2 regions of the Vagococcus lutrae genome follow, and region 1 is predicted to be linked to the other one. Evidence: predicted binding sites of a transcription regulator. Region 1 holds the regulator's gene; the other holds the start of a gene.
What was found. Region 1 encodes NrdR, which represses ribonucleotide reductase genes. Its sites were predicted from a motif close to ACACNATATATNGTGT; they were not measured.
Positions count from the first base shown of each region.

Region 2: nrdH (glutaredoxin-like protein NrdH) is a predicted target of NrdR. The motif match lies at 3,727-3,742, and genes of this name have one in related genera.

Region 1 is NZ_CP097017.1:113,728-118,920, forward strand. It holds gene polA (DNA polymerase I) at 1-2,461, shown strand, start outside; gene mutM (DNA-formamidopyrimidine glycosylase) at 2,529-3,356, shown strand; gene coaE (dephospho-CoA kinase) at 3,374-3,979, shown strand; gene nrdR (transcriptional regulator NrdR) at 4,072-4,560, shown strand; gene M2919_RS00605 (replication initiation and membrane attachment family protein) at 4,573-5,193, shown strand, end outside.
Region 2 is NZ_CP097017.1:1,627,109-1,632,301, reverse strand. It holds gene mfd (transcription-repair coupling factor) at 1-1,283, opposite strand, end outside; gene pth (aminoacyl-tRNA hydrolase) at 1,293-1,856, opposite strand; gene M2919_RS07895 (L,D-transpeptidase family protein) at 2,076-3,461, shown strand; gene nrdH (glutaredoxin-like protein NrdH) at 3,827-4,057, shown strand; gene nrdI (class Ib ribonucleoside-diphosphate reductase assembly flavoprotein NrdI) at 4,059-4,439, shown strand; gene nrdE (class 1b ribonucleoside-diphosphate reductase subunit alpha) at 4,417-5,193, shown strand, end outside.

The DNA of each region.
Region 1 (5,193 bases):
TGCAGGAAAAACGACGTTTCGTCATGATACATATACTGATTATAAAGCGGGACGTTCTAAAACACCTAGTGAGTTTAAAGAACAGATGCCCTATATTCGTGAATTAGTCGAAGCGTTTGGTGTAAAACATTTTGAATTAATGAACTATGAAGCCGATGATATAATTGGAACGTTAGCGAAGCAAGTACCCGCCGAACAATTTGATGTCGTGATTATCTCTGGCGATAAAGATTTAACCCAACTAGCTGATGAGCATATTCGAGTAGATGTGACGGTTAAAGGCGTTAGTGAATTAGAGTCTTACACGCCAGAACATATCCGTGAAAAATATGAGTTAACACCTGCTCAGATTATCGACATGAAAGGATTAGCAGGAGATAATTCTGATAATCTACCGGGCGTTACGGGGATAGGCGAGAAAACAGCGATTAAGCTATTAAAAGAATATGGCACTGTTGAAGGCGTATACGACCACATTGATGAGATGAAAAAAAGTAAACGAAAAGAGAACTTGATAAACGACCGGGAACAAGCATTTATGAGTAAACAACTCGCCACTATCCATACAGATGTCCCACTTCCTTTAAAAGTAGAAGACCTTGCCTTTAATGGTAAAAATGTGGAACATCTAGTTCAGTTCTATAAAGAAATGGATTTTAATAGTTTCTTAGCTAAACTAGATACCTCTGAATATGGAGCGTTAGAAGAACCATTACCAGATGTGACATACGAGTTAGTAACGGAAGTGACAGATGAAATGCTAACAGATGATATGGTCATGTATATGGAAATGTTGGAGGAAAACTATCATGTCGCACCTATTGAAGGTATCGCCTTTAGTAATGGGAAAAAGACCTACGTCATGATAGGAGAAGAAGTCTTTGAAAACGCAAAACTAAGAAAATGGTTAGCAAGTGATGATTATAAAAAGCAAGTATTTAATGCTAAAAGCTATAAAGTCGCACTCAATCGACGAGACATCGATTTACAAGGCGTTTCCTTTGATACACTAATTGCTGCTTATTTATTAGACACTAATGATAAGAATGAAGATCTAGCAGAAATAGCGAGTCATTATGATTATCATCAGATTGAAACTGACGAACAAGTATATGGTAAAGGGGCGAAACGCGCCGTTCCAGAAACAGAAAGATTCGCAGAGCATTTAGCACGAAAAGTGGCAGCAATGACTGCGATTCATCCGCTCATGTTAGAGCGCTTAGAAGAATATCAACAGACGGAGTTATTCTATGAAATGGAGTTACCATTGTCGTTAGTCTTAGCTAAAATGGAAATGGCGGGGATTAAAGTAGATGCTAGTCGTTTAGAAACTATGCAAGTGGAATTTGCGGAACGACTAAAAGAGATTGAACAACGTGTATTTGAAATAGCGGGGGAAGAGTTCAATTTAAACTCACCGAAACAATTAGGAGTTATTCTATTTGAAAAAATGAAATTACCCGTGATAAAGAAAACAAAAACAGGTTATTCAACAGCCGTGGATGTTTTAGAGCAACTGAAAACAGAATCTCCAATTATTGATGAAATTTTAGATTATCGTCAAATTATGAAAATTCAGTCAACATATGTGGAAGGACTTTTAAAAGTTATTCATCCGGGTGACCAAAAAATTCATACGCGATATGTTCAAACGTTAACACAGACGGGTCGATTAAGTTCAGTCGATCCTAACCTACAAAATATTCCCGTTCGATTAGAAGAAGGACGTAAAATTCGTCAAGCATTTGTTCCGCGTAAAGAAGGATGGAAAATCTACGCATCGGATTACTCTCAAATTGAGTTGCGCGTGCTTGCTCATATAAGTGAAGATGAACATTTGATTCAAGCCTTTGTTGAAGATCAAGATATTCACGCGAGTACAGCTCGTCGTGTATTTGGCTTAGATGAGACAGCGACAGTGGATGGTAATTTACGTCGCCAAGCTAAAGCAGTGAATTTTGGGGTTGTTTACGGAATTAGTGATTATGGTTTATCTCAAAATTTAGGTATTACACGAAAAGAAGCGAAACACTTTATCGATACTTACTTTGAGAAATATCCAGGCGTTAAAACTTATATGGAAGACATTGTGAGAGAAGCGAAAGATAAAGGTTATGTGGAAACGTTGTGGCATCGTCGTCGTTTCTTACCAGACATTAATGCCCGTAACTTTAATATTCGCTCTTTCGCAGAACGTACTGCGATTAATACGCCTATTCAAGGAAGTGCTGCCGATATCTTGAAATTGGCCATGATTGAGTTAGATAAGCGAATAGAAGCAGAAGGCCTACAAGCTACGATGTTATTACAAGTTCATGATGAGCTTGTCTTTGAAGCGCCCGCTGACGAGATACCAGCTCTTGAAAAACTGGTGACCGACGTTATGGAAACTATTACGACATTACGTGTGCCTTTAAGAGCGGACAGTAGCTATGGCGATACATGGTACGATGCAAAATAATAAAGGAAGAGAAAGTGAGATAGTTACTTTCTCTTTTCCTATTATATAAGAGAAAGAGGTATGAAACATGCCAGAATTACCAGAGGTAGAATCTGTCAGAACAGGCTTAGAACAGTTAGTTGTCAATAAAACGATTGAGTCTGTGAGCGTGATGTGGCCTAAAATTATAGAAACAACCGATATTGAAAAATTTAAACTAGCATTAATAGGTGAGTCAATCGAAGCTATTTTAAGAAGAGGCAAGTTTTTAATTATTCGTTTGACACACTTCGATTTGATTTCTCATTTAAGAATGGAAGGAAAGTATGAATTTCATCAATCTGATGACCCGTTAATGAAACATACGCATGTGGTGTTTCATTTTAATGATGGCACGGAATTGCGCTATTTAGATGTCAGAAAATTTGGTCGGATGGCGCTTATCGACAAGCACCAAGCAGAAGAATATCGTGGGATTAAAAAACTAGGTCCAGAACCAGTGTTACCTGATTTTAACCTTACTGTTTTTGAAGAACAGCTAGGGCGACGTGTAAAAGCGATTAAGCCACTATTATTAGATCAGCATCTTGTTACTGGGTTGGGAAATATATACGTAGATGAAGCCTTATATCAAGCACGTATTCATCCAGAACAACCAGCTAATACGTTGACAAAAGTTGAGATAGAAGTCTTACACGGTGCGATAATTGAAGTGCTAGCGCGAGCCGTAGCAGCAGGTGGGACGACGATTCGAACGTATAAAAATGCTCTGGGGGAAGCGGGAAAATTTCAAGTAGCGCTTAAAGTTTATGGACAGACGGGGCAGGCTTGTGACCGATGTCAAACACCTATCAAGAAAATAAAAGTGGCACAGAGAGGGACACATTTTTGTCCGAAGTGTCAAATACTTCATTAGAAAGAAGGAAGTAAAAGATGACCTATACGTTAGGATTAACTGGGGGCATTGCAACAGGGAAATCAACTGTGTCACGTTTTTTTCGTCAACATGATATTCCAGTAGTGGATGCCGATGTAATAGCTCGTGAAGTTGTCGAGCCAGGGACAGACGGCCTTGCAGAAATCGTTAAAACTTTTGGCACAGAGATTCTTCTAGAAGATGGTTCGTTAAATCGAAAAAAGCTAGGAGAAATAATTTTTAAAGATGAAGATAAACGAGAAATGTTAAATCAGATTTTACATCAAGAAATTCATCAAAAAATGATGATGGCAAAAGAAAAATGGGAAAATGAAAGGGTGCCGCTGATTGTGTTTGACATTCCTTTATTATATGAGGCGGATTATCAACGCACGTTTGATGCGATTATGGTCGTCTATGTTCCGGAAAAAACGCAGATAGCACGCTTAATGGAAAGAGACGAACTCACTGTTCAACAAGCGCGTGACCGTATTGCCTCTCAATTACCAATTGAAGAAAAAAAAGTACGTGCAGATATTGTGATAGATAATAGTCAAACAATCGCTGAGACTTACGAACAAGTTCAGAATTGGTTGATAGAACAGTTTAAAACGTTCAAATGATACAACTGTACCAATACCGCTTTTTCATGTTATAATAAAGGTATCAAGATGATGATATTGTTTATAATGTCAGCAGAAAATGAGGTGAGGATATGCAATGTCCAAAATGCCATTACAATGGATCACGAGTGGTAGATAGTCGACCATCAGATGAAGGACGTGCGATACGTCGTCGACGAGAATGTGAAAAATGTGGATACCGTTTTACAACGTTTGAAAGAATAGAAGCGACGCCCCTATTAGTCATTAAGAAAAATGGCGATCGCGAAGAATTTAACCGCGATAAAGTTTTAAGAGGGATTATTCGCTCTGCCGAAAAACGTCCCGTTTCACTTGACCAAATGGAAGCGTTGGTTGATCAAGTAGAAAATAAAGTCCGTGCATTAGGAGAAAATGAAGTGTCAACTAACCAAGTAGGTGAGTTTGTCATGGAAGGCTTAGTGCACCTAGACGAAATTGCTTATATTCGTTTTGCGAGCGTGTACCGACAATTTAAAGATGTAGGAGTTTTCTTTGAAGAAATGCAAGAAATTGTCAAAAAGAATACGCAATCATCAAAAGAAAATCAAGATGAGAATTAGGAGTGTGAGCCGATGAAAAATGCTTGGGAATATGTACATCCTAAGGATACCTTTTCAGTCACGCTTATCGGCACTTTAACACGTGAAGATTATCAAACGCTAGCCGAATTTTATCAGCCTGTCATTGGTATGACAGGCTTTACCTTATATCACGCTTTGACGACGTTTTTAGACGTGGATAAAGTCGGCCAAAAGGACCGCTATTTTTTACATGCCGATATTTTAAATCAGTTAGATATAGATTTACAACAGTTTTATCTCGGTCGTCAAAAATTAGAGGGAATCGGTCTATTGAAAGTGTATCAATTAGAAGAAAAAGATAAACGTGAATGGCGCTATCAGTTGCAGCCACCACTCAGTGCGATAAAAATTTTACAAGATCCGTTACTTGCAACACTTCTATTAGAAAAAATCGGAGAGCGTCGTTTTAATACTCTATCTCGTTACTATCAAGTAATCGAAGAATCACGAGATAATTTTAAAGAGGTAACAGAATCTTTTGTGAATGTCTATCAAGTGAATCACGAACGCGTATTAGCCTATGAAGTACCAGAAGGCATGATAGAGCCTGAAGAGTCGCTTCAACAAACACAAGCGACAATGATTTCGTCATTTGATTGGCAATTTTTCAAT
Region 2 (5,193 bases), 550 kb from region 1:
TGTTCTCTTAACAATTGCTGAATCTTCTGACTTTTTTCTATTGTATTAGTTAAAATAATCACTGTTTGCTGTTTTTTCTTCCAGCTATTTAATTCGACTTCAAATAAGCCCATCTGCCCAAAGAACTGCTGCATCGTTCTCACTTGAAAATGATGAATCTGTTGAAACTTAAGATTTCCCATCCCTTTTTGAAACACTGAGAAATAACTTGTTGCCACAGCAGTTTTTTTAAGAATTTCGCGAATCTCCCGACCATACGACACGGAAGGAAGTAACTTATGTAAGGCTAACTGTTCACTAATCCACTCACCCTGCTCAGTTAACATCTCCTTTTCCACTTCTAAAATCCGACTATAATCATCTAAAATAACCGCATCGTCTGCTGCTAAATGCTCAATCATCGTACGAGCGTCTGGCATCAGATAGTAAATAAAGTGACGATCCTCCAGAGTCCTTTCACCTGCACGCCATTGTGTCGTTAAACTATCCATATAGTGAGTCGTTGCTTGTTTTGCTTCTTCATCTTTTAGTTTAGATGTATAAGCATGTACGTCTTTTTGTAGTTTATCTGCAGCAGGTTCGTAGACTTCTGGAACGATTAGGACATCTGTGGCTGGTTTGATTTTAATTTTTTCTACATTTTCAATAGAGCGTTGAGTATCAGCTTCAAAGTATCTTAGCGAATCAATTTCATCGTCAAAAAAGTCAATACGAAATGGATAATCTGATGTTAAAGGATACACATCTACAATACCACCGCGCACACTAAACTCGCCTGGTTTCCCTACCATACTTTCACGGACGTAACCCATCGTAATCAAATCTTGTGTCAATTGTTCAATTTCTACTGTATCGCCTACTGCTAACTCTTTTTCATAACGTTGCCATGTTTCTTTACTTGGCAAATAGTGACGCGCACCAGCAGCCGGTACAACTAGAATACCCGTGCGATTACTGTAAAGAAATGATAATGCTTCTATCCGATCAGCAATAGCCTCTGGTGAGGCAAAGCCCATTTCCACAGCCAACACTTCATTTACCGGATAACTGTACAGCTCTTCTTCTGGAACAAGATGGCTTAAGTCATCTAATAATTGATTCATTTGATGAAGATTTGGGGTTACGACAACGAGTTTTCTTTTTTGACCATAGTAAAGAGAGGCTAACGTTAGCGTTTTAGCTGATCCCGTTAACCCTGTCACTAATTGTGTTTGTTTTTGCTCCATCCCAGATAACCAATCTTGCATTGTGGGACTATTCATAACTTTTTTGATGAGTTCCATATTAATCTCCTACTTGTTGAATCGGTTCATTGTGCCAACAAAATCTTCTTGTTCCAACCAATCTTCAATAGCGTCTGTCGCTAAGTGAATAGCACCGCCTATTTCTTCATGAACCTCTTTGGCAAAAGGACTTAAAACGTGTGACACCACATCTTGTTTAGGATATGGTCGACCAATACCGATTTTAATCCGTTGAAAATTCTGTGTCCCTAAGTGCTGAATCAAACTTTTAATACCATTATGTCCACCTGCACTGCCTTTTTGTCGCAAACGTATTTTTCCGATTGGCAAATCCATGTCATCATAGACGACTACAATATCTGATAAGTCTATTTGAAAATAATCCATTAAAGGGCGTATCGCTCGACCAGATTCATTCATATAGGTAACAGGTTTAGCTAATATCACTTTTTCTCCATTAATAAACGTTGTGGCAACGTCTGAATCAAACATCGCCTCATTCGGTTGAATCCCTAGTCGATGGCAAAGCTCATCGACCGTCATAAACCCAACGTTATGTTTTGTGGTCATATATTTTCGTCCTGGGTTTCCCAGTCCTACAATTAATTTCATGGTGCATATCCTCCATTATTTTATCCAACACAAAAGAGCTGAGCAACAAGCGCTGCTCAGTTTTTCTTCTTTATTATAGCACACACCGTTCAATGCGTCATAACGTAACCTTTACCCTTTATTCCATCCATGTCACGCATGAAAACCTTATTTTTTCATCTACAAAGAGAATGTGTTATGATACAATCAAGTCATTATTAAGATAAACGAGGGTGGGCTATGAGTAAACAAACGAAAATCATTGGTATATTATTATTAGTCTTAGTTGTAATGTTAGGCGGCGTTTATTTCTATCAACGAAACTTTTTTACGACTCACTTTTTACCTAAGACGTACGCAAACAATACTGATATTAGTGAACTAACGGTTGCACAAGCTGAGAAAAAAATGTTGGAACGTAACAAAAGTCAAGTCTATGAAATCAAAGAAGGAAAAGAAGTCATTGAAACACTTCCTAAAGAATCATTAGGTATTCATTACGACTTTCGTGATGATTTAAAAAAAGCGATGAAACAACAAAAGCCAAGTCGCTGGTTCCTTGACTCACGTCAGAAAAAACAATTAATTTTAACCAACCATAATTTAAATGAGCAAGAGTTACAAACACAACTCAATCAATTAAAAGAAAAGCTAGATAAGATAAATGAAGAACGACAACCTGCTCAAAATGCTTCGATTGAAAAAACGGAAGTGGGCTTTGAAATCAAACCAGAAGTTAAAGGCACGGCGATTGATACTGGAGAAGTCATGGCAGCTTTAACTAAATCGATTCAAGCAGGCGAGTCGACATTGGACGTTTCACACTTTGTTCACCAGCCAACGGTCAAAGCTAACGATCCAAAGTTAAAAGAAAAATTAACACAACTGGAAAAAATCTCTAATCAAACCGTGTCCTATACATTAAGTGGCGAAAAAATTGACGTACCAAAAGAAACTGTGACGTCATGGTTTATTTACAATCCTGAAAGTCAGGAAATCGATATTGACCAAGAAGCAACAAAAGCTTATTTAGCATCACTCGGTCAAAAATACAACACGAGTACTAATCCAACCAAGTTTAAGAGTACCAAGCGTGGTGAAGTTACCGTTCCTGCTGGCACTTACAGTTGGACACTTGCTGTCGATACGGAAGCAGCCGCCTTACGTGAAGACTTATTAGCTGGCAATAGTGTCAATCGCGTTCCAGCATTTCAAGGTAGCGCACCAGCTGGGGCACCATTAATCGGCAACACCTATATCGAAATCGACATGAGCAATCAACACATGTACTTTTATAAAAATGGTAAATTAGAATTGGAAACAGATATCGTTTCAGGAAAACCAACTACTCCTACCCCACACGGCGTTTTTTATGTTTGGGATAAGGTAAAAGACACGACGTTGCGAGGCACTAACGACGATGGTTCAAAATATGCTTCCCCTGTCGACTACTGGATGCCAATTGATTGGACGGGTGTAGGAATTCATGACTCTCCTTGGCAACCAGCTTACGGAGGGCAACTATGGGAAACAATCGGTTCACACGGTTGTATCAATACCCCACCATCACTCGCCGGTAATTTATTTAACGCTGTAGAAGTCGGCACGCCTGTTTTAGTTTTTTAATCAGCAAAAGACGTCACCTTTATTAAAAAGGTGACGTCTTTTTTTACCACTAGATATAGTAGGTCACATCATTTCAAAATAATCTTTTTATTGAATAAAATCTCAATCAATCATGAATATTTTTATCCTTTAACTATAAATCTAAAACAAGACCACTATGAAAAAAACTAATGAAAACACACCACTTCTTGCTTATCACTCCTAAACCACTTAATCCTCCCTACTCTTGTTCAACACTAAACATTGTATATAAGATTTTTGTCACACACAAGATATAGTGTTTTAGCAAGGAAAAATGTTTGACTTCACCACAATTTAAGGTATACTAATAATTACGAATAATAAACATATGGAGGTCATGATAGATGAAAACAATAACACTTTACACAAAAAACAATTGCCCTCAATGTAAAATGACTAAACGATTTTTAGCACAAAAAGATGTGACATTTGAAGAAATCAACATTGATGAGCAACCACAATATATAGATTGGTTAAAAGAACAAGGACACCGCACTGTACCCGTTCTAACAACAAATGAAAGTATGACTATCGTCGGATTCCGTCCAGATCAATTAAAAGCGTTGGCTGTTTAATATGAAAATTGTTTATTTTAGTGTGACCGGTCAAACCCGTCGCTTTATCAAAAAAGTCGATTTGCCAGCTTATGAAATTGATCCGATGAATCCCTTTCACGAATTAAATGAACCTTACTTACTAGTCGTTCCTACTTATGATGTTGATGTCACCGAAGTAGTGAACGATTTTATTGAGTACAAAAGTAATCAGCAAAATTTAGTCGCTGTTGCCGGTGGTGGCAACCGTAATTTTGCCGATCTTTTTATTTTTACAGCGAAGGATATCGCTCGGGACTACAACATTCCCTTGGTCTTCTCGTTTGAATTTAACGGGACACCTGAAGATGTTGAAAATTTCAAGAAAGTAGTGAGTGACCTTGAGTCTAAAAGAACTAACTGATGTGACTTATTTTGAACTGAATAATGAAATTAATCGTCCTGTCGATAATCAAATCCCTTTACATAAAGATAAAGAAGCCTTAGCTGCTTTCTTTAAAGAAAATGTTGAACCTAATACGATGACTTTTTCCTCTATTCCTGAAAAAATCGCCTATTTGATTGAACATGATTATCTAGAAAAAGAATTTATCGAAAAATATGACATGGCTTTTATTGAAGAGCTATATGACTATCTTTTCGCACAAAACTTTGAATTCAAGTCATTTATGGCTGCTTATAAGTTTTATTCACAGTATGCATTGAAAAATAATGCGGGAACGCAATACTTAGAACGTTACGAAGACCGCGTTGCTTTTAATGCGTTATACTATGCAGACGGCGACCAAGAGTTGGCAAAAAACTTAGCGGAAGAGATGATTTATCAACGTTATCAACCGGCTACTCCTTCTTTCTTAAACGCTGGTCGTAAACGTCGTGGCGAACTCGTTTCTTGTTTCTTACTACAAGTAACTGACGATATGAACAGTATTGGCCGTTCCATCAACAGCGCGCTACAACTATCACGTATCGGTGGTGGTGTAGGGATTTCTCTTTCTAACTTGCGTGAAGCAGGGTCTCCTATTAAAGGATTTGAAGGGGCAGCGAGTGGGGTCGTGCCTGTCATGAAACTTTTTGAAGATAGCTTTAGTTATAGTAATCAACTTGGTCAACGTCAAGGAGCTGGGGTTGTTTATCTTGATGTTTTCCACCCAGAT